3 regions of the Nocardiopsis sp. NPDC049922 genome follow, and region 1 is predicted to be linked to each of the others. Evidence: predicted binding sites of a transcription regulator. Region 1 holds the regulator's gene; each other region holds the start of a gene.
What was found. Region 1 encodes LexA, which represses DNA repair genes until DNA is damaged. Its sites were predicted from a motif close to TCGAACANNTGTTCGA; they were not measured.
Positions count from the first base shown of each region.

Region 1 (9,707 bases):
GGGCTTCCACGTCGACGTCCTCCGTCTCCATGGCCAGGGCCTCCGCCATCGCGTCAGGACTGGGGTCGCCGTGCCCCCTCTCTCTGAGGTAGCCCGCTCTGGACAGGGTCTCCAGCAGGGCGAGAGCCTGCGCCTTGTCCAGCTTCGTACCACTCTCGGGCTTCGTCATGACACTCCCTGTGACCATGGCCAGGATGCTACCAGCGGTGGGATGAGGATTCCCCCGTTTTCCGTGAATACACCAGAAGTCGGTGACCGCACCAGATCGCCACCCAGGTCACACGGCGTTGCTCCCGGTATCAGCTGCACCCGCTCGTGGCGCCGCAGCCCTCGCAGGCGTAGCAGCTGCCCGACGGCCGCATCTTGGTGCCGCAGGTCATGCACAGCGGCGCGTCCGCGACGAACCCCTGCCGCAGCTCCAACAGCTCCGTGCTGGAGTGCGGCTCCCTCGGCGGGGCCTCCTCCCGCGCCGCGCCCGGGCTCCCGGCGTCCGGGCCCTCGGCGTCCTGGGTCGGGGCCGACTGGGCATAGGACTCCACCTCGGCCGCGACCTGGGTCGGATCCCCACCCGCGACCCGTGCCGCGCGTTCGTCCGCCGAGAGCACGCCCAGCGCGGCGCGTTCGTCGTGGGACAGGTGGTCCAGGGCCAGGCGCCGGAAGATGTAGTCCACCACCGACTGCGCCATGGGGATGTCGGGGTCGTCGGTCATGCCCGCCGGTTCGAAGCGCATGTTCGTGAACTTCTGCACGTAGGTCTCCAGCGGGACGCCGTACTGGAGGGCGATGGAGACCGCGATGGAGAAGGCGTCCATCACCCCGGCCAGGGTGGACCCCTGCTTGCCGAGTTTCAGGAACACCTCGCCCAGCCCGCCGTCCGGATAGGAGCCCGCGGTGATGTAGCCCTCCGCGCCGCCCACGGCGAACGACGTGGTCTCGCTCGGGCGCTTCTTGGGCAGGCGACGGCGGACCGGGCGGACCGCCTCCACGCGCGGCGCCGCGTCGGCCCCCTTCTCCTCGCCCCCGGCGGCGCCGGTCGACAGCGGCTGGCCGACCTTGCAGTTGTCGCGGTACACGGCGAGGGCCTTGAGACCCATCCGCCAGCCCTCGAAGTAGAGGTGCTCGAAGTCGGCGACGGTGGCCTCCTCCGGGACGTTGACCGTCTTGGAGATCGCCCCGGACAGGAAGGGCTGCACCGCGGCCATCATGCGCAGGTGGCCCATCGGCTCGATGTGGCGGCGGCCCATCGCGCAGTCGAACACCTCGTGGTGCTCGGGGCGCAGACCGGGAGCGTCCTCCACGTGGCCGTGCTCGGCGACGTACTCGACGATCGCCTCGATCTGCTCGTCCCGGTAGCCGAGGGTGCGCAGGGCGCGCGGGACGGCCCGGTTGACGATCTGCATGGAGCCGCCGCCGACCAGCTTCTTGAACTTGACCAGCGAGAAGTCGGGCTCGACCCCGGTGGTGTCGCAGTCGAGCATGAACCCGATCGTGCCGGTGGGAGCGAGCAGGCTCGCCTGCGCGTTGCGCCACCCGTCCCGCTCGCCGAGGCGCAGGCACTCGGCCCACTCGCGGGTGGCCGCCTCGTGGACGGGCCCCTCCAGGGCGCCGACGGCGCGCAGGTCGTCGTTGGCGGCGATGTGCTTGCGCATGACCCGGCGGTGGGCCCGCTCGTCGCGCGCGTACCCCTCGTACGGGCCGACCACGGCGGCCAGTTCGGCGCTGCGGCGGTAGGCGGCCCCGGTCATCAGGGAGGTGACCGCCGCGGCGACGGCGCGACCGCCGTCGGAGTCGTAGGCGTGGCCGGTGGCCATCAGCAGGGCGCCGAGGTTGGCGTAGCCGATGCCGAGCTGGCGGTGGGCGCGGGTGGTCCGGGCGATCGTCTCGGTGGGGAAGTCAGCGAAGGTGACGGAGATGTCCATCGCCGTGACCACCAGCTCGGTGAGCCGGACGAAGGACTCCACGTCGAAGGAGCCGTCCTCGCGCAGGAACTTCAGCAGGTTGATCGAGGCCAGGTTGCACGAGGAGTCGTCCAGGGACATGTACTCCGAGCAGGGATTGCTGGCGCTGATACGGCCGCCGCCGGGGTTGGTGTGCCAGTCCTGGACGGTGCCGTCGTACTGGATCCCGGGGTCGGCGCACTCCCACGCGGCCCTGGCCATGCGGTGGAACAGGTCCCTGGCGTCGACGGTGGCGACGACCTCGCCCGTGGTGCGGGAGGTCAGGCCGAACTCCGAGCCGGTCTCCACCGCGCGCATGAAGGCGTCGCAGACCCGCACCGAGTTGTTGGCGTTCTGGTACTGGACGCTGAACGTGTCGGCGCCGCCGAGATCCACGTCGAACCCCGCGTCGCGCAGGGCGCGGACCTTGTGCTCCTCGCGCGCCTTGGTCTCGACGAACTCCTCGATGTCCGGGTGGTCCACGTCCAGGACGACCATCTTGGCCGCCCGGCGGGTGGCGCCGCCGGACTTGATGGTTCCGGCGGAGGCGTCGGCGCCGCGCATGAAGGACACGGGCCCCGAGGCCATGCCGCCGGACGAGAGCGGCTCCCGGCTGGAGCGGATCCGCGACAGGTTCACGCCCGCGCCGGAGCCGCCCTTGAAGATGATCCCCTCCTCCTTGTACCAGTCGAGGATCGACTCCATGGTGTCCTCGACGGAGAGGATGAAGCACGCGCTGACCTGCTGCGCCGAGGTCGTGCCGACGTTGAACCAGACCGGGGAGTTGAAGCTGAAGAGCTGGTGGACGAGGGCGTACTTGAGCTCGTGGTCGAAGACCTCGGCGTCCGCGTCGTCCCCGAAGTAGCCGTGGGCGCGTCCGGTGTCGGTGTAGACGCCGACGACCCGGTCGACGAGCTGCCTCAGGCTCCACTCGCGCTCCGGGGCGCCGAGGACGCCGCGGAAGTACTTGCTCGCCACGATCTGCGTGGCGTTCATCGACCAGGAGGTGGGGAACTCCACACCGCGCTGCTCGAAGTTGACCGTCCCGTCACGCCAGTTGGTCATGACGACGTCGCGGCGTTCCCATGCGAGGGTGTCGTAGGGATGGACGCCGGGTGTGGTGTGGACGCGCTCGATCCGGAGCCCTTCGCGTCCGGACCTCCCGCCGGTGCTCTCCGTCATGACGGCATCTCCCCCGAGCATGCGTCTGGAGGGTGTTACTCGCTGGTCGACCCCGAGTCGACCTGGTGGTCCTGGCGCAGGCTGGCGATCTCGGCCTCGAAGTCGGCGAGACTCTCGAACCCGCGGTAGACGCTGGCGAAGTGCAGGTAGGCGACCTCGTCCAGTTCGCGCATGGGGCCGAGGATGGCCAGCCCGATCTCGTGGGCGGGGACCTCGGCCAGGCCCCGGCCGCGGATCTCCTCCTCGACGCGCTGGCCGAGCTTGGCGAGCGCGTCCTCGGAGACCGGGCGGCCCTGGCAGGCGCGGCGCACTCCGGCGATGACCTTGGTGCGGCTGAACGGTTCGGTGACCCCGGACCGCTTGGCGACCATCAACAGGACGGTCTCCTGCGTGGTGAACCTGCGCTCACACACCGGGCAGGACCGGCGGCGCCTGATGGCCGCGCCGTCGTCGGTGGACCTGCTGTCGATCACCCGGGTGTCCGGATGGCGGCAGAACGGACAATGCATCCCTGTTCACCTGCTTCCTCACGACGACCCGCACGTCCACTTAACCACAAGTTCTGGGAATTGACCCCTCTGCCACTCCCAGATGTTGTGGTTGAACCTAAACCGCCACGCGGCGTACCGCAACCTGTCCGGAGTGTGTCCCCGCCGCGGACGAGGCGCCGCCGTCAGTGATCACGAGGGAGTGGAGGGGGGTTCGGCGGACGGTCCGCGGAAGGCCCACGGGTCCGCCCGAAATCCGGTTCCCAGGATACCGCCGACCGGCCCCCGACCGCCGCGCCGAAGGGCTCGCGGCGCGCTCGACGGCCGTGCGCACAGGGGGTTCGCGACGCGGACGGCCCCGGGGAGACGAGACCCACACCGACACCGGCGCCGACGTGTTCGTCCATTCCGAGGACAGCGGCGGGAGTACACGTGTACACGTAAGTGGAGGCCGGTAATTGACCGCGAAAACACGCGGGCATTTATCCACGGCCTCGAACGCTTGTTTGATATCACCGTCTGCAACGACTAATGTTGACGTTGATTTCACTCCGGTCTCGTCGGCACGTGGACCCGCGGGTCGGCGCTGGCGCGGACCGGAGGAGGCCAGTCACACAAGCAGGCCCTGACCGAACCGAACGCCGAGGAGGCCCGGCCGTGCCGGAGGAGAATCCCGGAAGCACCACCGTCCTCTCGCCCGTGGGCGACACGGGCGGGCCGAAGCCCGACGCCCCCAAGCTCACGGCGCGTCAGCAGAGCGTGCTGAACTGTATCCAGCGATACGTACGGGAGCGCGGTTTCCCGCCCTCGATAAGGGAAATCGGCGACGCGGTCGGCCTGTCCAGTCCCTCCAGCGTCGCGCACCAGCTCAAGGTGCTCCAGCGCAAGGGGTACCTGCACCGCGACCAGAACCGCCCGCGCGCGGTCGAACTGCGCACGCCCGGCCGCGCGTCCGGCGCCAAGGCGGACCCGGCGGAGTTCACCGCGGACGCCGCTCGGGCCGCCGCCGTGCCGCTGGTCGGCCGGATCGCCGCGGGCGGACCGATCCTCGCGGAGGAGTCCGTGGAGGACGTGCTGTCCCTGCCGCGTCAGCTGGTCGGCGAGGGGCGGCTGTTCATGCTCACCGTGGTCGGTGACTCGATGACCGACGCCGCCATCACCGACGGCGACATGGTGGTCGTCCGGCAGCAGCCGGAGGCCAACAACGGAGACATCGTGGCCGCCCTGCTCGACGACGAGGCCACGGTCAAGGTGCTGCGCCGCGAGGACGACGGTCACGTGTGGCTCATGCCGCGCAACGACGCCTACGAGCCCATCAACGGTGACAACGCCACCATCCTGGGCAAGGTCGTCGCCGTCATGCGCCGGGTCTGAGGCGACGCCGGGCCGGTCCGGGACGGCGCCGGGCTCCCGGACCGGGCCGCTACGCTGAGGGACGTGTCCACACCCACCTCCTCTCCCGTGACCGTTCGCTGGCGCGCGCTCGCGGCCGTCGGCGCGACCACCGGACTCCTGCTCGTCACCGCCTGCTCCGGCGAGGACCCCTCGGTTCCCCCACCCGGGGTCAGCGGCTCGGCGCGGGACCTGTCCTTCACCGTGGACGGCACGGAGGTGTTCGGGACGTTCACGGCCCCCACCGGCACCGCGGGCGCCGTTCCCGCCGCCCTCATCGTCTCCGGCAGCGGGCCCACCGACCGGGACGGCAACGCCCAGACCCGACCCGACGCGGACACCAACCTGAACCTCGCCCGCGTGCTGGCCGACGCCGGGGTGGCCTCGCTCCGCTACGACAAGCTCGGCAGCGGTGAGACCGGCCTGGGCGACCTGGATCCGGACGCGTCGATCGACCCCGAGGTCTTCGACCGCCAGCTCGTGGCCGCCTACGAGGAGCTCCTCGCCCAGCCCGGGGTCGACCCCGACCGCACGGTCGTCGTCGGGCACAGCGAGGGCGCGTTGTTCGCCCTGCGCGCGCACGACCTCCTGGGCACGTCACCCGCCCTGGTTCTGGCCGCCCCGCCCGGCACCCGCTACCTCGATCTCATCGACCGCCAGTTGACCGAGCGGATCCGTGTCGGCGAGGCCCGGGGCCAGATCGGTGAGACCGACAGCGTCACCGTGCTCTCCGACGCGCGGGCCGGGCGGGCCGCCCTGCGCGGCGGACGGAATCTGCCCGACGACCTGTCACCGCTGCTGGGGACCGTCTACTCCGAGCAGAACGCGGCCTTCCTCGGCTGGATCGACGCCTTCGACCCCGTCGACCTGGCCGAGGACGTCCCCGAGGGCACCCCGGTACTGGTGCTGTGGGGCGAGGAGGACGCACAGATCCCCCGTTCGGACGTCGACCGGCTGATGACCGGCTTCGCCGACGCCGACCGTGTCGACGTCCCCGACGCCGACCACGTGTTCCGCGAGTTCCGGGACCGGCCGGGCGCCGCCGTCCTCGACGCCGACCGCCCCTTCGCCCCCGAGGTCGCCCCCGCCCTGGAGGAGTTCCTGGACGAGGCCTGGTAGGTGGGTCAGGAGGGCAGGTCGGCGAGCACGGCCCGCGCGAGCTCCTCGGCCGTCTCCAGGCCGCGCTCCGGCTCGACCGCGCGCGTGACGGCGTAGTCCGCCGCCGCCCCGTAGCAGGTCTCCACGTACAGGTTGGACACCCGCGCGCCCACGCAGGCGAACGGGAAGTCCGACTCGTCCGTCCACCAGAACGCCTCGTCGCCGACGCCCTCGACGCGGGTGGCGCCCTGGTTCACGGTCGTGTTCCGCAGGTTGTCGGCGGCCGTCTGGATCCCGCCGGGGTTGGGCGCGGCCACCATCACCAGGGTCGCGAAGGACGGAACCGCCTCGCCCGGCCCCTCGGGGGTGGACCACCGGCACTGCCATCCGGTGCCGAACGAGTCCTGCTGGCTCCCCACCGGCTGCTCCAGCTCCAGCGTGTGGGCGGGCACCAGCTCGTCGAGCGCGTCGGTCTCCCCGACCGCGCACGCGGGCGCGGCGTCGAAGTCACCCGACTCCAGGGTGTCGCGGTTGACGACGAACCACACCCCGCCCGCCACGACCAGGACGACGACCAGGGTCAGCGCGACCACGCCGACCACCGCGCAGCCCCGGCTCTGGGGTTGGGCCGAGGGGACGACCGGACGGGGGTGTTCGGGGTTCACAGGGCCTCCACGAGTCGCTCGGCGAGGCGCACCGCCGCCTCGCGCGCGTCCTCCCGCTCCACCGGTCCGTCTCCGGAGACACCGGAGTAGACCACCCGGACCAGCAGGTTGTCGGTCTGGAAAGCCAGGTCGGCGGTGCCCGGCGCCCGCTCCGCCCACAGGTGCGCCGCGACGTCCGACCCGAGCACGACCTCCTCGCCGCCGCGCGGGACGACCGCCGCCAGAGCGCCCTCGGCGTGCTGGACGCCCGAGACCGGCTCCTCGCCCGACGTGTCGGTGAACAGCGCGGAGAACTCCACTCGCAGCGTCCCGGGGGTGTCGGCGCGGCCCAGCGAGGTCCACGCGCACACGGTGGTGTGACCGCCCGGCCGAGGCCCGGACTCGGCGGACTCGGCCACCGCGTCGGGCAGCGCCTCGGTCACCGCGTCCTCGGGGACCACGGCGCAGTCGGGCGCCGAGGCGTGGACGTCGTCCTCCCCGGGGACGTCGGGGTCACCGCCCGCCAGGACCAGCCCGCCGCCGATCGCGGCGGCGGCGAGCACCGCCGCGCCGCCCACGATGACGGCGCCCCGTACCAGCGGACCGCCCGCCCTACCCGATGGGGACACCCGCCCACCGCCTCCCTGTCGGTCGTCGCTCGCTCCGGCGCGTCACACGGAGGCGGCGGCCGCCGAACGCGACCGCCGCCTCCGTCGCCGGATCAGCCGACGACGATGTTCACCAGTTTCGGCGCGCGCACGATCACCTTGCGGATCTGCTTGTCGCCGATGAAGTTCTGGGCCTTCTCCGAGGCCAGCGCCAGCCGCTCCAGCTCCGCCGGGTCGATGTCGGGCGCCACGGACAGCTTGTCGCGGACCTTGCTCTGCACCTGCACCACGCAGGTCACGGACTCCTGGACCAGCAGCTCCGGATCGGCCTCGGGCCAGTTGCCGACGGCGACCGAGCCCACGTGCCCCAGCCGCTCCCAGCCCTCCTCGGCCACGTACGGCGCGAACAGCGACAGCGCGACGGCCACGAACTCGGCCGCCTCGCGCACGGCGGGGTCGGCCGCGCCCGGGCCGGAGTCGATCGCCCGACGCGTGGCCGAGACCAGCTCCATGGTGCGCGCGATGGCCACGTTGAACCTGCGGGCCTCGACCAGGGCGGTGATCTGGTCGATGGTGCGGTGGGTGATCCGGCGCAGCTCGATGTGCCCACCGGCGGCGTCGGTCCCCGGCGAGCTGGCCGCGCCCGCCTCGACCATCACGCGGAACGCGCGGTTGAGGAACTTCTGCGCGGCGGTGCAGGACACGTCCGCCCAGTCCACGTCCTCCTCGGGCGGGCTGGCGAAGAGCATGGTCAGGCGGACCGCGTCGACGCCGTAGGCCTCGATCTCCTTGCCCAGGTCCACGCCGTTGCCCAGGGACTTGGACATCGCCCGGCCCTCGTTGATGACCTGGCCCTGGTTGGTCAGACGGCGGAACGGCTCGGTGAAGGAGAGCATGCCCAGGTCGTGCAGGACCTTGGTGAAGAAGCGCGCGTACAGCAGGTGCAGGGTCGCGTGCTCCTTACCGCCGATGTAGTGGTCGACGGGGCCCCACGTGTTGACCGCCTCGGTGTCGAACGGCGCGGTGTCCAGGCGCGGGGAGCAGTAGCGCAGGAAGTACCAGGACGAGTCGACGAACGTGTCCATGGTGTCGGTGTCGCGGTTGGCGGGGCCGCCGCAGGAGGGGCACCCCACCTCGACCCACTCGGTGGCGGCGGCCAGCGGCGACACGCCCCGCGGCGCCAGCTCGGCGCCCTTGAGCTCGGGCAGCGTGACCGGCAGCTGGTCGTCGGGGACCGGCACCTCACCGCAGGAGGGGCAGTGGATGATCGGGATCGGCGTGCCCCAGTAGCGCTGGCGGGACAGCAGCCAGTCGCGCAGGCGGTAGTTGATGGCGGCGTCACCCGTGCCGCGCTCGGCCAGCACCTCGATGATGCGGTCGATCGCGTCGGTCTTGCTCAGACCGTCCAGCGGCCCGGAGTCGCGCAGGGTGCCCTCTCCCGCGGTGGCCACACCGGTCTCGGCCGGGTCGGACTCACCGGTCTCCACGACCACCCTGACGGGCAGGTCGAAGGCCAGGGCGAAGTCGAGGTCGCGCTGGTCGTGCGCGGGCACGGCCATGATCGCGCCGTGGCCGTAGTCGGCCAGCACGTAGTCCGCGGCCCAGACCGGCATGCGCTGCCCGTTGACCGGGTTGATCGCGTACCGGCCGAGGAACACACCGGTCTTGGGGCGCTCGGTAGCCTGGCGCTCGATGTCGGACAGCTTGGCGACCTCGGCGCGGTAGGCGTCGAAGGCGGCGCGCTGCTCGGGCGCGCACAGCTCGTCGGCCAGGTCGGCGTCGGCGGCCACGACGAAGAACGTGGCCCCGTACAGGGTGTCGGGCCGTGTGGTGAACACGGTGACCGGTGCGTCGCGGCCCTCGATGGCGAAGTGGACGTCGGCGCCGACGGAGCGGCCGATCCAGTTGCGCTGCATGGCCAGGATCTCGTCCGGCCAGCGGCCGCCGTCCAGCTGGTCCATGTCGTCCAGCAGGCGCTGGGCGTAGTCGGTGATCTTGAAGTACCACTGGTTCAGGCTGCGGCGGACGACGTCGGCGCCGCACCGCTCGCACCGGCCCTGGACGACCTGCTCGTTGGCCAGCACGGTCTGGTCCTTCGGGCACCAGTTGACCTGGCCGTCCTTGCGGTAGGCCAGCCCGCGCTCGAAGAACCGCAGGAACAGCCACTGGTTCCACTTGTAGTACTCGGGGTCGCTGGTGTGCAGGCGCCGCGACCAGTCGACGCCGATGCCGTACCGGCGGAACGAGGCCGCCTGCGTCTCGATGTTGGCGTAGGTCCACTCGGCCGGGTGGGAGTCGTTCTTGATCGCCGCGTTCTCGGCGGGCAGGCCGAAGGAGTCCCACCCGATGGGGTGCAGG
Region 1 is NZ_JBFAME010000006.1:215,122-224,828, forward strand. It holds gene AB0I72_RS13825 (hypothetical protein) at 1-187, opposite strand, end outside; gene AB0I72_RS13830 (vitamin B12-dependent ribonucleotide reductase) at 300-3,119, opposite strand; gene nrdR (transcriptional regulator NrdR) at 3,155-3,628, opposite strand; gene lexA (transcriptional repressor LexA) at 4,307-4,981, shown strand; gene AB0I72_RS13845 (alpha/beta fold hydrolase) at 5,045-6,118, shown strand; gene AB0I72_RS13850 (hypothetical protein) at 6,124-6,762, opposite strand; gene AB0I72_RS13855 (hypothetical protein) at 6,759-7,370, opposite strand; gene leuS (leucine--tRNA ligase) at 7,463-9,707, opposite strand, start outside.

Region 2 (9,707 bases), on a different contig from region 1:
CGAACCGGCCGAGGCCGCCGACGCGGTGGTCGTGGTCGCGCCCGCGTTCGGCTCGGAGGGGGACACCGAGACGGCCCACGCCGTGTTGACCACGCTCGTGGCGGCGCTTCGCGAGCAGGTCGGTCCGACCGTGCTGGCGGGTGACCCCGCCTCGGCCGAGCCCGGCGGCCTGGTCGCTCACGCCCGCGCCCAGGAGCCCGTCTACACCACCGTCGACCTGGCGGGCCGGCCGATGGGCGACGTCATCGCGGTTCTCGCGCTGGCGGCGAGTCTGAGGGGACCCGGGGCCGCCTACGGGGTGGGTGAGGGGGTCGTGGGCGTGGTTCCCGACCCGCTGCCGGACCCGAGGTCCACCGGTGACGGGGACGGGGAGGACTCCGCGGGCGGGGAGTCCGGGGACGGTGACGGGACGGGCCACGACGTCCGCCACGCCACCCGGGGCGGGGAGTGAGCCCGGTGGGTGTCGTCGCGCCCCGATCCTCCGCCGGCCGCGCCCTGCTCCAGGGGCTGGTCGGCGCGGCCGTGGGAGCGGTGGCGGCCCGGGCCGCCTACCGGCTGCTCACCCGCCCCCGCCCGGGCGGTGTGCGGCCGTCCGCCACCGGGACCGCGGACGGGGCCGACGCGGCCCCGGACGCCCCCGGCGCGTGGCGGCGGACCAACTTCCGCGGCCGCCCGGTCACCCTCCAGGAGGGGCCCGCCCTGGCCTCGGGGGTGTGCGCCGCCAGCCTGGTCACGCCGGGACTGACCCCCCGCGTGCGCGCCGCCTGCGCGCTGGCCGCCGCCGGGGCCGCCGCGTTCGGCGCCTACGACGACCTGTCCGGGTCGCCCGCCGCGCGCGGTCTGCGCGGCCATCTGGGCGCCCTGGCGCACGGCCGGGTGACCACGGGTCTGGTGAAGATGGTCGGCATCGGCGCCACCGGTGTGGCCGCGGCCGCCCTGTTGCGCCGGTCCGCGGTCGACACGCTGCTGGACGGGGCGCTCATCGCGACGAGCGCCAACCTGGTGAACCTGTTCGACCTGCGCCCCGGGCGCGCGGCCAAGCTCGCCCTGCTGGCCTGCGCCCCGGCGCTGGTCTCCCCGGCCGCGCCCCTGGTCGGTCCGGTGGTGGGGGCGTCGGCCGCGCTGCTCCCCGACGACCTGGCCGAACGCTCCATGCTCGGTGACGCGGGCGCCAACGCGCTCGGCGCGGCCCTGGGGGTGGCGGCCGTGGCCCGTGCGCCCCGGCCCGTCCGCCTGGCGCTGCTCGGCGGGGCGGTGGCGTTGACCCTGGCCAGTGAGCGTATGAGCTTCTCCCAGGTGATCGACCGCGTGCCCGCGCTGCGCCGCCTCGACCGGTGGGGCAGGTGCGTGTGAGGGGACCACGGTGCCTCGCGCCGTCCTCGGCGGCGGGGTGACGCGCGGCGTCGGCACGGCGGCGGCGGTCATCGCGCTGGCCACCGTCGGGGCGCGGCTGGCGGGGTTCGGTCGGACGGTGGTGTTCTCCCAGACGGTGGGGGACACCTGTCTGGGCACCGCCTACGTCACCGCGAACCAGGTGCCGGCGGTGCTGTTCGAGATCGTCATCGGCGGCGCGTTGACCGCGATGGTGGTGCCCGTGCTGGCCTCGGCCGTCGGGCGCGGCGACCGCGACCGGGTGCGCGCGACCGTCTCGGCGCTGGTCACCTGGGTCCTGCTGCTGGCCGTACCGCTGTCGGCGCTGCTCGTGGTCGGGGCGGTGCCCGTGACCGCGCTCATGCTGGGTCCGGCGGCCGGATGCGACCACGCCGACCTGCTCGCCCTGGCCGCGCGCATGCTCGTCGTGTTCGCCCCCCAAGTCGTCTTCTACGGGCTGGCGGCGGTGCTGTACGGGGTCCTGCAGGCGCACCGCCGGTTCCTCGCCCCCGCCCTGGCCCCCCTCGTGTCCAGCCTCGTGGTGATCGCCGCCTACCTGGCGTTCGTTCCGCGGGGCGTGGGGCACCGCCAGGACATCGGCGCCCTGCCCGCTCCGGCCGAGCTCACGCTCTCGCTGGGCACCACCGCCGGGGTGGCCGCCCTGTTCCTGACCGTGCTGGGCCCCATGTGGCGGCTGGGGCTGCGGCCGCGACCGCGGCTGACGTTCCCACCCGGTGTGGGGGAGCGGGTCCGTGCGCTGGCCGCCGCCTCGCTGCTGCCGCTCGTGGGCATGCAGGTGTGCCTGCTGCTGTTCGTGGCACTGGCCAACCGGGGCGGCGGTGCGGGCGCGGCCGTGCTGCACACCTACGCCTGGGCCCTGTTCACCCTGCCCTACGGGGTGCTCGCCGTGCCCATCGCCACCAGCGCGTTCACGGCGTTGGCGGTGGCGCACGCCGACCAGGACCACCGGGGTTTCGCCGTCCTGGTCTCCGGGGCCGCCCGGGCCACGGTGGTGGCCACGGCGGGTGCGGGCGCCGCGCTGGCGGCCGCCGCCGTCCCGGTGGCGGCGGTCTTCGCCCAGGAGGATCCGTTGGCGCTCGAGCGCGCGCTGCTCGCCTACGCGCCGGGTGTGGTGGGGTTCGGACTGGTGGCCCTGCTGAGCCGGGCGCTGTACGCCTCGCACCACGGCCGTCGAGCGGCCGCGGCACAGGTCGCCGGGTGGGCGGTGGCGGGGGTGGGCGCGACCGCGCTGGTGTGGGCGGCGCCCCCGCAGTGGACGATCGCGGCGCTGGGCGCGGCGGTCACGGTCGGCCTCACGGTCGCGGCGGGCCTGCTGTGCGCGGGATCGCTGCGCGCGCACGGGAGCGCGGCGCTGGCGGGGGTGGGCCGGTCGGTGGTCGCGTCGTCGCTGGGGGGTGTCGCCGGGTGGGCGGCGGGCCGTACGGTCGCGGCGGTGCTGCCCGTGGCGGACGCGTGGCGGGCGGCGGGCTCTGCGGTGGTGGCGGGGACGGCGGGGCTGGTGGTGTTCGTGCTGGTGGCGGCGTTGGTGGATCCGTCCGCGCCGCGGGCGGTGGCCGCTCGCGCCCGGACCGTACTCGAAGGCAGGAGGGCAGAGCGGTGAGCCGCAGGATCGCGCTGGTCATCGGGACCAGCACCGGAGGGGTGGGGCGGCACGTGCGGTCGTTGGCCGCGGGGTTGCGGGAGCGCGGTCATCGGGTGGCGGTGATCGGTCCGGCCTCGGCCGACCGCGCGTTCGGGTTCACGGAGGCGGGGCTGCGGTTCGCCCCGGTGCCGATCGGGGCCGCCCCGTCGTTGGGCGACCCGGCGGTCGTCCTGCGGTTGGGGGCCCTGGCCGCCGGCGCGGACGTCGTCCACGCGCACGGGATGCGGGCGGGGGCGCTGTGCGCGCTGGCGGGGGTGTCGCCGCTGGTCGTGACCGCGCACAACGCGCCGCCGTCGGTGAGCGGGCCGCTGTCGACCGCCTACCCGGTGCTGGAGCGGATCGTGGCGCGGCGGTCGGACGTGGCGCTGGGCGTCTCGGGTGACCTGGTGCGGCGGCTGCGCGCGGCCGGGGCGCGCCGGGCCCGGATGGCGGTGGTGGCGGCGCCGCCGGTCGGGGAGCCGCTCAACGGGCGTGAGGCGACCCGGGCCGATCTGGCGGTGCGGCCCGAGCGTCCGCTGGTGCTGACCGTCGGGCGCCTGGTCGGGCAGAAGGGGTTGGACACCCTGTTGGCCGCCGCCCCCTCGATCGCCGACCGGCGTCCCGAACCCGTGGTGGCGATCGCGGGGGACGGGCCGTTGTGGGGCGCGCTGCACGACACGGCGGCCGAGCTCAAGGCGGACGTGCGCATGCTGGGGCACCGGACGGACGTGGCGGACCTGTTGGCGGCGGCGGACGTGTTCTGCCTGCCCAGCCGGTGGGAGGGGCCGTCGCTGGTGATCATGGAGGCGCTGCGTGCCGGGCTGCCGGTCGTGGCCACCCGGGTCGGCGGTATCCCCGACCTGTACGACGGGACGGTGCGCATGGTCCCTCCGGACGACCCGGGGGCCCTGGCGGCGGAGGTCGGGCGGGTGCTGGACGATCCGGGCCTGGCCGAGGAGCTGCGCTCGCGTGCGCGGGAGGCGGCGGGGGCACTGCCCACGGAGGAGGACGCGGTGGCGGCGGCCGACGGCGTGTACGCGGCCGTCGCGCGCCGGTGGTGCGCCGCCCACGGGCCTTCCTGGTGACGTTCGGGCGGGGGTGGTGTTCACCGTGCCCGGACGGTGAGGTGAACACCACCCCGCGGGCGACTTCCCTCGGTGTCCGATGGGTGACATGCTTGGGGCGGGCCGGCTTTCGCCCTCATGTCATGAGGTGTGCGCCGGTACCCTCGTATTCACGTGAGGGGAGTATCCCTGTCGCGGCGGAGCCGTCATCACGGAGCACACGGTCGTGTTCCCGGTTCCGTCGGTTCGCGCCGACGTCGGGCGAGCGGGAGAGACCTCCGGTAGTTCGCCGTGCGCGCAGTGCTCCCGTGCGCACCGACCGGAGGAGATTCCGTCCGTGAACGTTCCCTTGTGGGTTTGGGCCGCCACCATTCTCGGCATGGTCGCCGTCCTGGTGATCGACCTGGCCATCGTGGACCACCCCTGGAGCAAGAAGAAGGGTCCCCAGGAGTTCGGGATCCGCCAGGCCGCCTGGTGGGCGGCCTTCTACATGGGTCTGGCCATCGTGTTCGGCCTCGGCCTGATGTACTTCGGCGGGTCGACCGCCGGGGCCGAGTACTTCGCCGGGTTCATCACCGAGAAGAGCCTGAGCGTCGACAACCTCTTCGTGTTCTACCTCCTCATGGGCGCCTTCGCGGTCCCGAAGAAGTACCAGCACGAGGTCCTGCTCGTCGGCATCGTCATCGCGCTCGTCATGCGCGGCTTCTTCATCATCCTCGGCGCCCAGGTGATCAACGCCTGGAGCGAGGTCTTCTACCTCTTCGGCCTCTTCCTCATCTACACCGGGTACAAGATCGTCCGGGACCACCTCAAGGGCGACGAGGAGCAGCAGGACTTCACCCAGAACCCGGCCGTGCGCCTGGTCAAGCGCTTCTGGCCGGTCACCGACGACTACCACGGCGCGCACATGACCGTGAAGCTCGACGGCAGGCGGCACGTGACCCCGATGCTCCTGGTCATCGTGGCGATCGGCGTCGTCGACCTCGTCTTCGCGGTCGACTCCATCCCGGCGATCTTCGGCCTCACCCAGGACGCCTACATCGTCTTCACCGCGAACGCCTTCGCGCTGCTGGGCCTGCGCCAGCTGTACTTCCTCCTGGCCGGGCTCATGGACAAGCTGGCCTACATCAGCTGGGGCCTGTCCGCGATCATGGTCTTCATCGGTGCGAAGATGATCCTGCACGCGCTGCACGAGAACGGCGTGCACACCCCCGAGATCGGTATCGGGACCTCGCTGACCGTCATCATCGGCATCATGACGATCACCATCGTCGGCAGCCTGATCAAGTCCCGGGTCGACGAGCGCCAGCGCCAGTCGGTGTCCGTGGGGGCCGAGGGCGACGCGGCGGGCGAGCGCCCCTGACGCCGGGGCGGCGACACGTCCGGTACCCGGACCCGTTCCTCGAAAACAGCAGAGTTCGAACGCCTGTTCGTCTATAGTGGTGGTGCCCCGACGCGGAGTCGTCCGGGCGCCACCACTTCTTCGAGGTGGAAGAAACCGCCGGCGGCGGTCGTTAGTCTTGTCGGACGGGAGGGACCGCGGGGTCCGCGTTCCCTGCCCACCCCCTTCGCGCCCGGTTCCTGGGCCGGGGTGGCCGCCGACGATTGATCGTCCACCGGACCGCGAAGTCCACACACGGGTCAGCCGACGTCGCGCGACGAGGTCCACGTCCTGTGCGCCCAAGCCGAAGGATGTCTCACTCGATGGTCGAACAACTGGTAGTCCGGGGAGCCCGCGAGCACAACCTCAAGGACGTCTCGCTGGACCTGCCGCGCGACTCCATGATCGTGTTCACCGGTCTGTCCGGGTCCGGCAAGTCCTCGCTCGCCTTCGACACGATCTTCGCCGAGGGACAGCGGCGCTACGTCGAGTCCCTGTCGGCCTACGCCCGCCAGTTCCTCGGGCAGATGGACAAGCCGGACGTCGACTTCATCGAGGGGCTCTCGCCCGCGGTGTCCATCGACCAGAAGTCCACCAGCCGCAACCCCCGCTCCACCGTCGGCACCATCACCGAGGTGTACGACTACCTCCGGCTCCTGTGGGCGCGCATCGGGGTGCCGCACTGCCCCGAGTGCCGCCGTGAGATCGCCCGTCAGACCCCCCAGCAGATCGTGGACCGCGTCCTGGAGATGGCCGAGGGCACCCGTTTCCAGGTGCTCGCCCCGGTCGTGCGCGGCCGCAAGGGCGAGTACGTCGAACTCTTCAAGGACCTGCAGAGCAAGGGCTTCACGCGCGCCGTCGTCGACGGCGCCGCCGTGCGCCTGGACGACCCGCCGACGCTCGGCCGCTACGACAAGCACGACATCGCGGTCGTCGTGGACCGGCTCAGCGTCAAGGACTCGTCCCGGGGCCGTCTCACCGACTCCGTGGAGACCGCGCTCAAGCTCGCGGGCGGCACCATCGTCCTGGACTTCGTCGACCTGGCCGAGGACGACCCCGAGCGGGAGAAGGTCTTCTCCGAGCACCTGTACTGCCCCTACGACGACCTGTCCTTCGAACAGCTCGAACCGCGTTCGTTCTCCTTCAACGCCCCCTACGGCGCCTGCCCCGACTGCTCCGGCCTGGGCACCCGCATGGAGGTCGACGCCGACCTGCTCGTGCCCGACCCGGAGAGGACGCTGGCCGAGGGGGCGATCGCCCCGTGGACCGGCGGCACCAACTCCGGGTACTGGGACCGCATCCTCACGGCCCTGGGCGAGGCCGTCGGCTTCGACCTGGACACCCCCTGGGAGAGGCTGCCGCGTCGCGTGCGCAAGGCCATCCTGGAGGGCCACGACACCCAGGTCCACGTCACCTACCGCAACCGGTACGGCCGCAACCGCTCGTACTACACCGAGTTCGAGGGCGTCGTCCCCTGGGTGAAGCGGCGCCACGCCGAGACCGAGAGCGACTGGGGCCGCGAGCGGCTCGAGGGCTACATGCGCACGGTGCCCTGCCCCACCTGCGAGGGGACCCGCCTCAAGCCGGTGGTGCTGGCCGTGACGGTCGGCGGCAGGTCCATCGCCGACGTCGCGCGGATGTCGCTGAGCGAGAGCGCCGCCTTCCTCGCCGACCTCAAGCTGTCCGACCGGGACATGGTCATCGCCGCCCAGGTGCTCAAGGAGATCAACGCGCGACTGGGCTTCCTGCTGGACGTGGGGCTCGACTACCTGAGTCTGGCCCGCTCGGCCGGGTCCCTCTCCGGCGGTGAGGCCCAGCGCATCCGCCTGGCCACCCAGATCGGGTCGGGCCTGGTGGGTGTGCTGTACGTGCTGGACGAGCCGTCCATCGGCCTGCACCAGCGCGACAACGCCCGCCTGCTGGAGACGCTCCAGCGGCTGCGCGACATCGGCAACACGCTCATCGTCGTCGAGCACGACGAGGACACCATCCGCGCCGCCGACTGGGTCGTCGACATCGGCCCGGGCGCGGGCGAGCACGGCGGCCACGTCGTGGTCTCGGGCATCGTGGACGAGCTGCTCACCTCGCCGGACTCGATGACCGGCGACTACCTGGCCGGGCGCCGCTCCATCGCGCTGCCCGCCTCGCGCCGTGACCGCGCCCGCGGCCACGAACTGGTCGTGCGCGGCGCCCGGGAGAACAACCTCCACGGGATCGACGTCGCCTTTCCGCTGGGCGTGTTCACCGCCGTGACGGGGGTGTCCGGGTCGGGCAAGTCCACGCTGGTCAACGAGATCCTGTACAAGGCGCTGGCCAAGGAGCTCAACGGCGCGCGCGACGTCCCCGGCCGCCACCTGCGGGTGAACGGCACCGGCAAGGTGGACAAGGTCGTGCACGTCGACCAGAGCCCGATCGGCCGCACCCCGCGCTCCAACCCGGCGACCTACTCCGGGGTCTTCGACCACATCCGCAAGCTGTTCGCGCAGACCACCGACGCCAAGACGCGCGGCTACCAGCCGGGCCGGTTCTCGTTCAACGTCAAGGGCGGCCGGTGCGAGGCGTGCTCGGGCGACGGCACGCTCAAGATCGAGATGCAGTTCCTGCCGGACGTCTACGTGCCCTGCGAGGTGTGCCACGGGGCCCGGTACAACCGCGAGACCCTCCAGGTCCGGTACAAGGGCAGGAACATCTCCGAGGTGCTCGACATGCCCATCGCCGAGGCCCTGGAGTTCTTCGAGCCGATCAACGCCATCCGCCGCCACCTCCAGACCCTCACCGACGTGGGGCTGGGGTACGTGCGCCTGGGGCAGCCCGCCACCACGCTCTCCGGCGGTGAGGCCCAGCGGGTCAAGCTCGCCGCCGAGTTGCAGCGGCGGTCGACCGGGCGGACGGTGTACGTGCTGGACGAGCCGACCACCGGTCTGCACTTCGAGGACATCCGCAAGCTGCTGGGGGTGCTCAACCGGTTGACGGACTCCGGCAACACGGTGATCGTGATCGAGCACAACCTCGACGTCATCAAGACCGCGGACCACGTCATCGACATGGGGCCCGAGGGCGGCTCCGGCGGAGGCCGGGTGGTGGCCCAGGGCACCCCCGAGGAGGTCGCGGCGGTCGCCGAGTCCTACACCGGCCAGTTCCTGGCCAAGATCCTGTGAACCGCGCTCCCGCGACCCGTCCAGGAGGTCGGACGCCACCATGAACCAGCCACCCCCGGATCCCCGCTGGCGAGCGCACGGGCGGGGGCGCCCGTACCCGGGCCCGCAGGGGCCGGCGGAACCCTCCGCGCCCGGCGCCCCGGGGCCGGAGGAGCGGCTGTACCCGTTGGCCTCCTGGGGGGCGCGGGCGCTGGCCCGCGTCATCGACCTGGTGGTCGTGGCACTGCCGGTCCTGCTGTTGGCCCTGCTCCTCGCGCTGGTGTTCCTGGGCGCGCGCGACCTGTTCGGCGGGTCCGGCGGCGTCCGCCGCTACGGGTACTTCCTGGCGGTGACGTTCTTCGTCCTGTACACGGGCTACGAGGCGTTCGCCCTGGCACGCTGGCGGCAGACGCTCGGCAAGCGGATGGCGGGCGTGCGGGTGGCGCCCGTGGGCGGTGCGGGCCGGCTGGGGGCGGTGCCCGCCGCGGCCCTGACCGTGCGCGCCGCGATCTTCGGCCTGCCCGTCCTCCTGGCCGCCCTGCCCGGCGTTCCGGCGTGGCCGGTGTTCGTGTTCGTGGCGCTGTTCACGGGCGGGATGGCCGCCTGGGACCGCCCCAACCGGCAGGGGATCCACGACAAGATCGCCGGGACCGTGGTGCTCGACGTCAGCTGACCGCGGCCCGGGAGCCGGACCCACCCCGGGTCGGGGCCGCTCCGACGACCTACTACACTCCGTAGTGCTCAAACGGTGCAGGTGAGGAGTGTTCGGACGTGGCCGGTCAGAGAACGTGCGGGTGCGGGATGAGCAGGCGGCGCCTGCTCGGAACTGCGGGGACGGCCGCGGCGGTCACGGCCACCGCCGCCGCCTGCGGAGGCGAGCCGCCCAGGCCCCAGGAGGCGCGGTTCGGACAGGTGGTCGGTCAGACCACGGACGTCCCGGTCGGCGGCGGCGCGGTCTTCAGCGACAGCAAGCTCGTCGTCACCCAGCCCGAGGAGGGCGACTACCGGGCCTTCAGCGCCTCCTGCACGCACGGTGGCTGCACGGTCCAGGAGGTCACCGAGGTCATCGGGTGCCTGTGCCACGGCAGCCAGTTCGACCTGGTCACCGGTGA
Region 2 is NZ_JBFAME010000008.1:16,432-26,138, forward strand. It holds gene AB0I72_RS16155 (copper transporter) at 1-451, shown strand, start outside; gene AB0I72_RS16160 (hypothetical protein) at 457-1,353, shown strand; gene AB0I72_RS16165 (lipid II flippase MurJ) at 1,364-2,992, shown strand; gene AB0I72_RS16170 (glycosyltransferase family 4 protein) at 2,989-4,098, shown strand; gene AB0I72_RS16175 (TerC family protein) at 4,415-5,440, shown strand; gene uvrA (excinuclease ABC subunit UvrA) at 5,782-8,616, shown strand; gene AB0I72_RS16185 (RDD family protein) at 8,657-9,268, shown strand; gene AB0I72_RS16190 (Rieske (2Fe-2S) protein) at 9,397-9,707, shown strand, end outside.
Region 2: the regulator LexA is predicted to act here: its motif matches at 5,496-5,511, upstream of uvrA (excinuclease ABC subunit UvrA).

Region 3 (9,707 bases), on a different contig from region 1:
CCTCCCACACCCGTTCCAGCTCCGGGCCCCACTCCCCGCGCTCCAGAGGAACGAACCCGCGCCGCGCGTACCAGGGGCCGTTCCACGGCAGGTCGCGGAAGGTCGTCAGGGTCAACTCCCGGTCCCCGCGCCCGGCCGCCTCGGCGCACACGGCCTCCAGCAGGGCCGAACCGAGCCCGCGCCGCCCGTGGCCGGGGTGCACGGCCAACTGCTCCAGGTGCGTGCGACCGTCCACGACCACCGTGGCGGCCAGACCGCGCACGGGCTCGCCCGCGACCAGGATCCGGTCGGCGTGCTCGATCAGCTCACGCGGATCGTCCGGCGGCAGCACCACACCGGCGTCGGCGAACACCGTGTCGGCCGCCAGCGACGTCGACACCACGTCCGGCACGTCCTCCGGCCGCATCGGACGGATCCCCGCGTCCACGCCTACCTCCCGTACGTCGCACCGCCCTCCCCGGCGGAGGGCCGCTCGGATGCTATCCCAGGACGCATCCGCAGCCCCTTGGGCGTGACGTGGAACCCGGACGCCACCAGCGCCGCGTCCAGCGGGGTGCCGAACACCTCCACGCCGTCCGCCCGCTCCACCGTGACCGTGCCGAGCGCGCCCGCGCGCACGACCTCCGCCAGCGCGCGGGCGGCCCGCTCCAGCGACGCCGGGGAGGCACCGAAGGTCAGCACGGACCGTCCGCCCCGGGCCACGAACGTCGTGGGCCGCCCGCCGTCGACCACCACCACCGCGCCGGCGGTCCGCCCGGGGCGCTGGGAGACGTGGACGTCCTCCGCGCCCCGGGGCCACGGCAGCTCCGCGCCGAACGGGTTGGCCGGGTCCGTGGCCGCCAGGACCACCGGCGGCAGGGATCCGCCGGGCCCGTCGCCGGCTAGCGCCCGCAGCCGGTCCACCGCACCCGGCAGCGCGAACTGGGCGCCGCCGAGCCCCTCGACGAAGTACCCCCGCCGCACCCGGCCCGCGTCCTCCATCGACCGCAGCACCCGGTACTCGTCCGGGGAGACCCCCTGGCGCTGGCCCCGCACCCACACCCCCGACCGCTGGAGCCGCGCCTCCACGCGCGCCAACGCCACCCGGGTCGCATCCGTCTCCCGGTCCGGGAGCACCGACCAGCGCCCGGCCGCCGTGGGCGGACCCGTACGGGTGGGCATGACGGGCCTCCCCGGCCGCCCCGACCGCCGCCGCGTGTGCGACCGGGGCGCGGGGGCCGAGCCCAGCAGCGCCCGCAGCGGCGCCAGGCCGTCATTGGTCACCAGGCCCGACCACACCAGCTCCCACAGCGCCGCCACCACGTCCGCGTCCGCGACCGCCGCGCCGCCCGTCGCGCGGGCGGTCCGGTCGGCGAGGTCGCGGAAGAACAGGGCCCCGCCCTCGCGCAGCACGCCCAGGACGGTGTCCGCGAGCGTGCCCGGTTCGGGCGGCGCCGGGTCGGGCAGGAGCAGCGCGGCCTCGTCCGCGGGCACGAGGACGACCCACCCCTCCCCGCCCGGGAGGGACCCCGCTCCCGCCCACACGACCTCCCCGGCCTGGGTCAACTCGTCCAGACCCGTCGGCGCGTACCCCTCCACCCGGGCGGGCAGCACCAGCGACTCCAGCGCCGACGCCGCCACGGGCACACCGCGCAACGCCTCCACCGCCGCGAACACCGCGTCCGGCCCCCGCAGCCGCTCACCCGGCACCGCGTTCTGCCACAGCGGGAGGAACCGCGCCAGGGCCGACGGGTCCACCGGCTCGACCTCCCGGCGCAACCGGGCCACCGACCCCCGCCGCAGACGGCGCAGGACGTCGGCGTCGCACCATTCGGTCCCCGACCCGCCCGGCCGGAAGCCTCCGCGCACCACCCGCCCCGTCGAGGAGAGCGCGCGCAGCTCCGCCACGACCGTGTCCTCGGGCAGCCCCAGACGCGCCGCGGCCTCCGCCGGGACGAACGGGCCGTGCGTGCGCGCGAACCGCGAGACCAGGTCGCGCCTCGGCGCGGCCACCGGCTCCAGGAACGCCTCGGGCACCCCGGCGGGCGGCTCCACCCCGGCGCCGTCCCGCAACCGCGCCACGTCCTCCACCGCGCACCAGCGCTCCGCGCCCGCCACCCGGGCCCGCACCACGCGCCCGGCGGCCTCCAGCGCGCCCAGCCAGCCCTCGGCCACACCGCGCTCGGCGGCCTCGTCCGTGGTCAGGGGACCCACCTCCCGCAGCAGGTCGGCCGCCCCCTCCGCGTCCCGGACCGGCGGGGACAGCCGTTGCAGCTGCGCGTCGACCTCCTCCACCACGCGCGGGTCCAACAGCTCCCGCAGATCCGCCTGGCCGAGCAGGTCGGCCAACAGGGACGGATCCAGGGTGAGCGCCCGCGCCCGCGACTCCGCCGCGGGCGCGTCGCCCTCGTACAGGAACGCCGCCGTGTACTCCATCAACAGCGACCGCGCGAACGGCGACGGCCACTCCGTGCGCACCTCCACCACCCGCACCCGCCGCGCGCGGATGTCGGCCAACAGCGCCACGAGCGCGGGCACGTCGAACACGTCGCGCAGACACTCGCGCACCGCCTCCAGCACGATCGGGAACGACCCGTACCGCCCCGCCACCGACAGCAGGTGCGCCGACCGCAGCCGCTGCTGCCACAACGGCATCCGCCGGTCCGGACGCTGCCTCGGCAGCAGGAGGGCGCGCGCCGCGCACTCCCGGAACCGCGCCGCGAACAGGGCCGACCCCGTCAGCGCGTCCGTGACCAGGGCCTCCACGGTGTCGGGGTCGAGCGACACCAGTGCGGCGAGCTCACGCGCGACCACCGGGGAGTCGTGCTCCACGTCCGGCAGGCGCACCACGATCCCGTCGTCCCCGTGCACCACCTGCGCGTCCAGCCCGAGCTCCTCCCGCAGCCGCTGGCCGATCGCCAGCGCCCAGGGGGCGTGCACCCGCGCGCCCAGCGGTGAGTGCAGCACCACCCGCCAGTCGCCCACCTGGTCACGGAAGTGCTCCAGGACCACCGTCCGGTCGTCGGGCACCCGACCCGTGGCCTCCCGCTGCTCGGCCACGTACGCCGCCAGGTTGTCCGCGGCCCAGTCGTCGAGCCCCGCGGCAGCGGCGCGCTTCAGGGCCTCCGCGCGGTCGGCCGTGGCCAGCTCCCGGGTCAGCTCGCCGACCGCCCGGCCCAGCTCCGCCGGGCGGCCGATCGCGTCCGCCTTCCAGAACGGCATCCGGCCCGGCCGTCCCGGCGCCGGACTGACCAGCACCCGGTCGGCCGTGATCGCGTCGATCCGCCAGGACGACGACCCCAGCACGAACACGTCGCCCACCCGCGACTCGTACACCATCTCCTCGTCCAGCTCGCCCACCCGGGTGGGGGCGCGCGACCCCGACGGCGCGTCGGACAGGTGCACGGTGTACAGCCCCCGGTCGGGGATGGTGCCCCCGCTGATCACCGCCAGCCGCTGGGCGCCCGGGCGGGCCCGGAGCACGTCGGCCTCCCGGTCCCAGACCACGCGCGGCCGCAGCTCCGCGAACTCGTCCGAGGGGTAGCGGCCGGACAGCATGTCCAGCACCGACTCCAGCACCGGGTCCGCCAGACCCGCGAACGGAGCCGCGCGGCGGACCAGGGCCGCGAGGTCGGCCACCGGCCAGTCGTCCATCGCGACCATGGCCACGATCTGCTGGGCGAGCACGTCGAGCGGGTCGCGCGGCATCTCCAGCGGCTCGATGCCGCCCGCGCGCATCCGTTCGGCCACGACCGCCGACGCGAGCAGGTCGCCCCGGTGCTGGGGCAGGAACACCCCGCGCGAGACCTCGCCGACCCGGTGCCCCGCCCGCCCCACCCGTTGCAGGCCGCTGGCCACCGACGGGGGAGCGGCCACCTGCACCACCAGGTCGACCGCGCCCATGTCCACCCCCAGCTCCAGGCTGGAGGTGGCCACCACGCACGGCAGGCGGCCCGACTTCAGGTCGTCCTCGACCAGGGCGCGCTCGGACTTGGACATCGACCCGTGGTGGGCGCGCGCGACCACCGGTTCGGCGCCCCGCGACGCCCCGGACTGGGCGATGACCAGTGCGGGGACCTCCTCGTCCGGCAGCCGTGCCCCGACGCGCTCCGCGTACAGGTCGTTGAGGCGGGCGCACAGCCTCTCCGCCGTGTGGCGGCCGTTGGTGAACACGATCGTGGAGGTGTGCCGCTCGACCAGGTCGAGGACCCGGCGCTCCACGTGCGGCCACATCGACCCGCGCGAGAGCCCGCGGGTCTCCGCGCCGGGTGCGGGGCCGGGTTCGTCCATGTCGCGGACCGGGACGACCACCCCCAGGTCCATGTGCGGGGTGTCCGGCGGGGCGACGATCGCGGCGCCGCCGAGGAACTCGGCGACCAGTTCGGGAGGGCGCACCGTGGCGGACAGGCCGATCCGCTGCGCCGGCCGGTCGAGGAGCTCCGCCAGCCGTTCCAGGCTCAGCGCCAGGTGGGCGCCGCGCTTGGTGCCCGCCAGGGCGTGCACCTCGTCGACGATGACGGTCTCCACCCCGGCCAGGCCCTCGCGGGCACGCGAGGTGAGGACGAGGAAGAGGGACTCGGGCGTGGTGATGAGCACGTCCGGCGGGTGGGTGGCCAGGCGGCGGCGCTCGCTCGCGGGGGTGTCGCCGGTGCGGACGCCCACGGTGACGGGGGTGATCGGGGCGCCCGCCGCCTCGGCCCGCTCCGAGATCCCGGCGAGCGGCACGCGCAGGTTGCGTTCGACGTCCACGGCCAGCGCCTTGAGCGGTGACACGTACAGGACGCGGCAGCGCCGGGAGCGGTCCTCGGGCGGGGGCGTGGAGGTGAGGCGGTCCAGGGACCACAGGAAGGCGGAGAGGGTCTTGCCGGACCCGGTGGGGGCGACGACGAGCACGTTCCGGCCCTCGGCGACGGCGGACCAGGCCTCGGCCTGGGCGGCGGTCGGCCCCGCGGGGAAGGCCTGTTGGAACCAGGTGCGTGTCGCGGGCGCGAAGCGGTCCAGGGCGTGTGACGCGTGGCTCATGGGGTCAGTGTGCCCCTCGGCGGGGACGTTCTCCCGGCGGGGCGCGCAGGGGCCGCCCGCGGAGGAGTGGGACACCCTCAACCAATGCCTTCGGTGCGGTACCCGCCCTGGCGGAGACGTTCTCCCGGCGGGGGCGCGCGGGAGGCTCCGATCGCCGATACTGGGACCGATGAGACTCACGGTTTTCTGGCGGAACATGCACGAGCAGTTCGGCGAGGCCTACGCGGAGAGCCTGGCCAAGGACTACGTCATCGAGGGGCTCGGTTCGCGGACCGTCCAGCAGGCGCTCGCCGACGGGGTGGGCGCGAAGGACGTGTGGCGCGCCGTGTGCGACGCGTTCGACCTCCCCCGGTCCGTCCGCTGAGGCCGCCCGGGAACGGCCGTCGGCGGATGCGGGACTCGTTCGAACAATCGAACAGAGGTTCGGGTAATGTGGGTTGTCCACAGACGAAGGTCGGGCGTCGCGTTTGTCGTACCGACCGCGTAGCGTCGTGCGCATCATGAAGAAGAAGGCATCGACCCAACAGGGGTACCCCGTGGCATCTGGAGACCGAGACAAGGCTCTCGAAACAGCGCTCGCGCAGATCGAGCGGCAGTTCGGCAAGGGCTCCGTCATGCGTCTGGGTGACGACGACCGCCCGCCGATCGAGTCGATCCCCACCGGGGCGATCGCGCTCGACGTCGCGCTCGGCATCGGGGGCATCCCCAAGGGCCGGATCGTGGAGGTGTACGGACCCGAGTCGAGCGGTAAGACGACCGTCGCGCTGCACGCCGTGGCCAACGCGCAGAAGGCGGGCGGGATCGCCGCCTTCGTCGACGCCGAGCACGCGCTCGACCCCGCCTACGCCAAGAAGATCGGCGTGGACACCGACAATCTCCTGCTGTCGCAGCCGGACACCGGTGAGCAGGCGCTGGAGATCGTCGACATGCTGATCCGCTCCGGCGCGGTCTCCATCATCGTCATCGACTCCGTGGCCGCCCTGGTGCCCCGCGCGGAGATCGAGGGCGAGATGGGCGACAGCCACGTCGGCCTCCAGGCGCGGCTGATGTCCCAGGCGCTGCGCAAGATCGCCGGTGCGCTGCACCAGACCGGCACCACCGCGATCTTCATCAACCAGCTCCGTGAAAAAGTCGGTGTGATGTTCGGGTCTCCCGAGACCACCACCGGTGGTAAGGCGCTGAAGTTCTACGCCTCGGTCCGGTTGGACGTCCGCCGCATCGAGACGCTCAAGGACGGCACCGACGCGGTCGGCAACCGCACCCGCGTCAAGGTGGTCAAGAACAAGGTCGCGCCGCCGTTCAAGCAGGCGGAGTTCGACATCCTGTACGGCGTGGGCGTCTCCCGCGAGGGCAGCCTCATCGACCTGGGCGTGGAGCACGGCATCGTGCGCAAGTCCGGCGCCTGGTACACCTACGAGGGCACCCAGCTGGGGCAGGGCAAGGAGAACGCCCGCCGGTTCATGCGCGACAACGTCGACGTGGCCAACGAGATCGAGAAGAAGATCAAGGAGAAGCTGGGCGTGCCCGGCGCGGGTGACGACAGCTCCTCCGCCTCCGACGTCGCCGACCCCGTCAAGGAGGCCGCGGCGAAGGACGCTTCCGCCAAGGACGCCCCGGCCAAGGAGGCCCCCGCCAAGGCTCCGACCAAGCGCGCCCCGGCCAAGACCACCAAGGCGCCCGCCCCTGATGCGTGACCGGCGCCGGTCCGCGGACCGCTCCGTGTCACCCGAGGACGAGATCTCCCCGGGCGGGTCCCGCCCGCCCGGGGAGGACCCCGAGGCCAGGGCGCGGGCCCTGTGCCTGCGCATGCTCACCCACTCCCCGCGCACCCGGGCCCAACTGGAACGGGCCCTGCTGCGCCGGGAGTTCCCCCAGGAGACCGTCGAGTCCGTTCTCGGCACGTTCGGCGACGCCGGACTCATCGACGACGCCGCCTTCGCGAACGCGTGGGTGACCTCCCGCCACCACGGGCGGGGCCTGTCCCGGCGGGCCCTGGCCAGGGAACTGCGCACCCGCGGGGTGGAGGAGGACACCGTCCGCGACGCCGTCGCCCACCTGTCGGACGAGGACGAGGCGGCGGCCGCGCGCGAACTCGCCCGCCGACGGCTGGAGATGTCCCGGGGCAAGGACCGCGACACCCGGATCCGCCGGGCCCTGGGCGTCCTCGCCCGGAAGGGGTACTCGTCCGGCCTGGCCTACCGGGTGGTGCGGGAGGAGCTCGAACGCGAGGGCGTCGAGGTCGAGCTGGACGATCCCGAGCTGTAGCCGCTGACCGCACGGGCGACGGGCTCGCCGCCGCTCGTGCCGCACGCGCTCGACGCGACGGTCACGCGCCCACGGGCGACGCGCGTTCCCCCGGTTCGAGCGCAGGCGCGGTCCGCTCGTCCCGTCAGATCGCGCCACCGCCTGTGGACGGCCGTCAGTCGGCGGTCCCGCCGCCCTCGGCCGGTGACGGCGCGACCGCGTCCCCGACCGGTGCGTCGGCGGTGTCCGGAGCCGCCTCGGCCGCCGAGGTCTCCGCGTCCCCCGTCCCCTCGGCCGGTGTCCCGTCCGACTCCTCGGCGCCTTCCGGCGCCTCCGGCTCCGGGCGCGGCGCGGGCGGTTCGGTCTCCAGGGCCAGCGGCGCCACGTCCGCCTCGAACCCGAACACCCGCGCGTAGAAGGCCAACTCCGACTCCAGCGCGCGCACGCGCGAGGCCGCCGACCGGAACCCGTGCGCCTCGCCCTCGAACTCCAGCAGCGCGTACGGCACCCCCCGCTTCCCCAGGGCGGTGGCCATCGTGAACGCCTGGTCGGGCGTGACCACCCGGTCGTCGGTCCCCTGGAGCAGGAGCACCGGCACGTCGATCTCGTCGGTCCGGTTGATCGGTGACCGCTCCCGGTACCGTTCCACGAACCCCGGCAGCGTTCCCACCAGCGAGTCCAGGAACCGCGACTCGAAGTCGTGCGTGGTCTCCACCAGCCCCAGCAGGTCCGCCACCCCGAAGTAGGACACCCCGCAGGCGAACGTGTCCCCGGTCAGCGACAGCAGCGCCGTGAACCCGCCCGCGCTCGGCCCCCGGATCGCCAGCCGTTTCGGGTCGGCCACCCCCTGGTCGACCAGGGCGCGCGCCGCGGCCGCCGTGTCCTCCACGTCGACCACGCCCCACTCCTTGTGCACCCGGGTGCGGTAGGAGCGGCCGTAGCCCGTCGAGCCCCCGTAGTTGACGTCCACCACACCGATGCCGCGGCTGGTGAAGTAGGCCTTGGCCAGGTCCAGCTCGTGCGAGGCGTGCGCGACGGGGCCGCCGTGCGCCCACACCACGAACGGCGCGGGGCCCTCGGCGGTGACCTCGGGGTGGGTCGGCCGGTACACGTTGGCGTGCACCGGCGAGCCGTACCGTCCGGGCAGCGTCACGTGCTCGGGCACGGGAAGGTAGGCGGAGTCGGGCAGGGCGTCCAGCGACTCGCGCAGCACCTCGACCCGCCCCGACTCCGGGTGCAGCCGTACCAGGCACTGCGGGCGCGTGGGGGAGGCGGCGACCGCGACCACGCCGACCCCGTCCGAGTCCACCTGGGACCACGCGGTGAGGTCGGTGGTCACGGGGGTCAGCTCCAGGGTGTCGGGGTCGTACACGCTGGGCGACAGGTCCGCGTTCCCGTGCAGCACCACGACCCTCCCGGAGTCCAGCACCGCGAAGGACCGGTGGCCCAGGCGCCCCGGCGGGGCGTGGAACTCCTCCTCGGCCGGGTAGAGCGCCATCGCCTGCCCCGTCACGCCCGCCTGGTACAGGTTCCAGAACCCCGGCCAGTCCGAGGCCAGGTACAGGGTGTCGGAGTCCACCCACGTGGGCGAGACGACGGACTCGTCGACCCCGCCCTTGAGCGTGACCTCCCCGGTCAGCGCCGAGCCCTCCAGCCGACCGATCCGCAGCTCGGTGCCGTCCCAGGGCATCCTCGGGTGGTTCCACCGCACGTACGCCAGGCGCCGGCCGTCGGGGGAGGGGACGGGCGAGGCGTAGAAGTCGGCGCCGGAGGTCAGGACGCGGATCGCGGCGGGGTCCTCGGCGCCCCGGCCGGACAGGGGGACCGTTACCACGGCCCGGCGCACGCCGTCCGCGACGTGTTCCTCGCGCACGCACAGGATCTGCTTGCCGTCGGCGCTCAGCGCCGGGTCGGCGTAGCGCAGGGCGGCGGGGCGGTCGGGCTCGGGGGTGAGCGGAGTCGGCGCGGCGGCGTCGCGTTCGAGCAGGTAGAGGCGTTGGTCCTCGGCGTTGGCGAAGACGATGCCCATCCGGGTGAGGGCCTTGTCGTCGCGCCGGGGCACCGGGAGGTAGGAGCGCCCCCCGTACTCGTGCACCCGCGTGCCCGCGCCCCAGGGCGCGGGAAGCAGTTCGACGACGGCGCCGTCGGCGTTCCGGCGCATGACGGTGGAGCGTCCGCCCTCCGCCGGGCGCTCCTCCTCCCACCAGACCTCGTCGCCGACGACGGAGGGGAAGGACATCCGGTGCACGCCGCGGGCGACGTCACCGGCGCTGATGGGCGAGGGCCATGAGCCGTGGGGGCTCGACAGTTCAGACATGTCCCGCTCAGGAAGGGTCGTGAATGGAAAACTGATGACATGTCGACCTTAGTCGTCCGGGCCCCCTTTCGGGAGATCAGATCGCCGGTGCGTGAATACCGGCTGGCCATAGCGTGTGACGCGGAGGAGGCGAGTTCGACCGCTG
Region 3 is NZ_JBFAME010000002.1:458,782-468,488, reverse strand. It holds gene AB0I72_RS06260 (GNAT family N-acetyltransferase) at 1-406, opposite strand, end outside; gene AB0I72_RS06255 (ATP-dependent helicase) at 430-5,001, opposite strand; gene AB0I72_RS06250 (DUF3046 domain-containing protein) at 5,171-5,365, shown strand; gene recA (recombinase RecA) at 5,502-6,695, shown strand; gene recX (recombination regulator RecX) at 6,688-7,266, shown strand; gene AB0I72_RS06235 (prolyl oligopeptidase family serine peptidase) at 7,421-9,562, opposite strand.
Region 3: the regulator LexA is predicted to act here: its motif matches at 5,413-5,428, upstream of recA (recombinase RecA).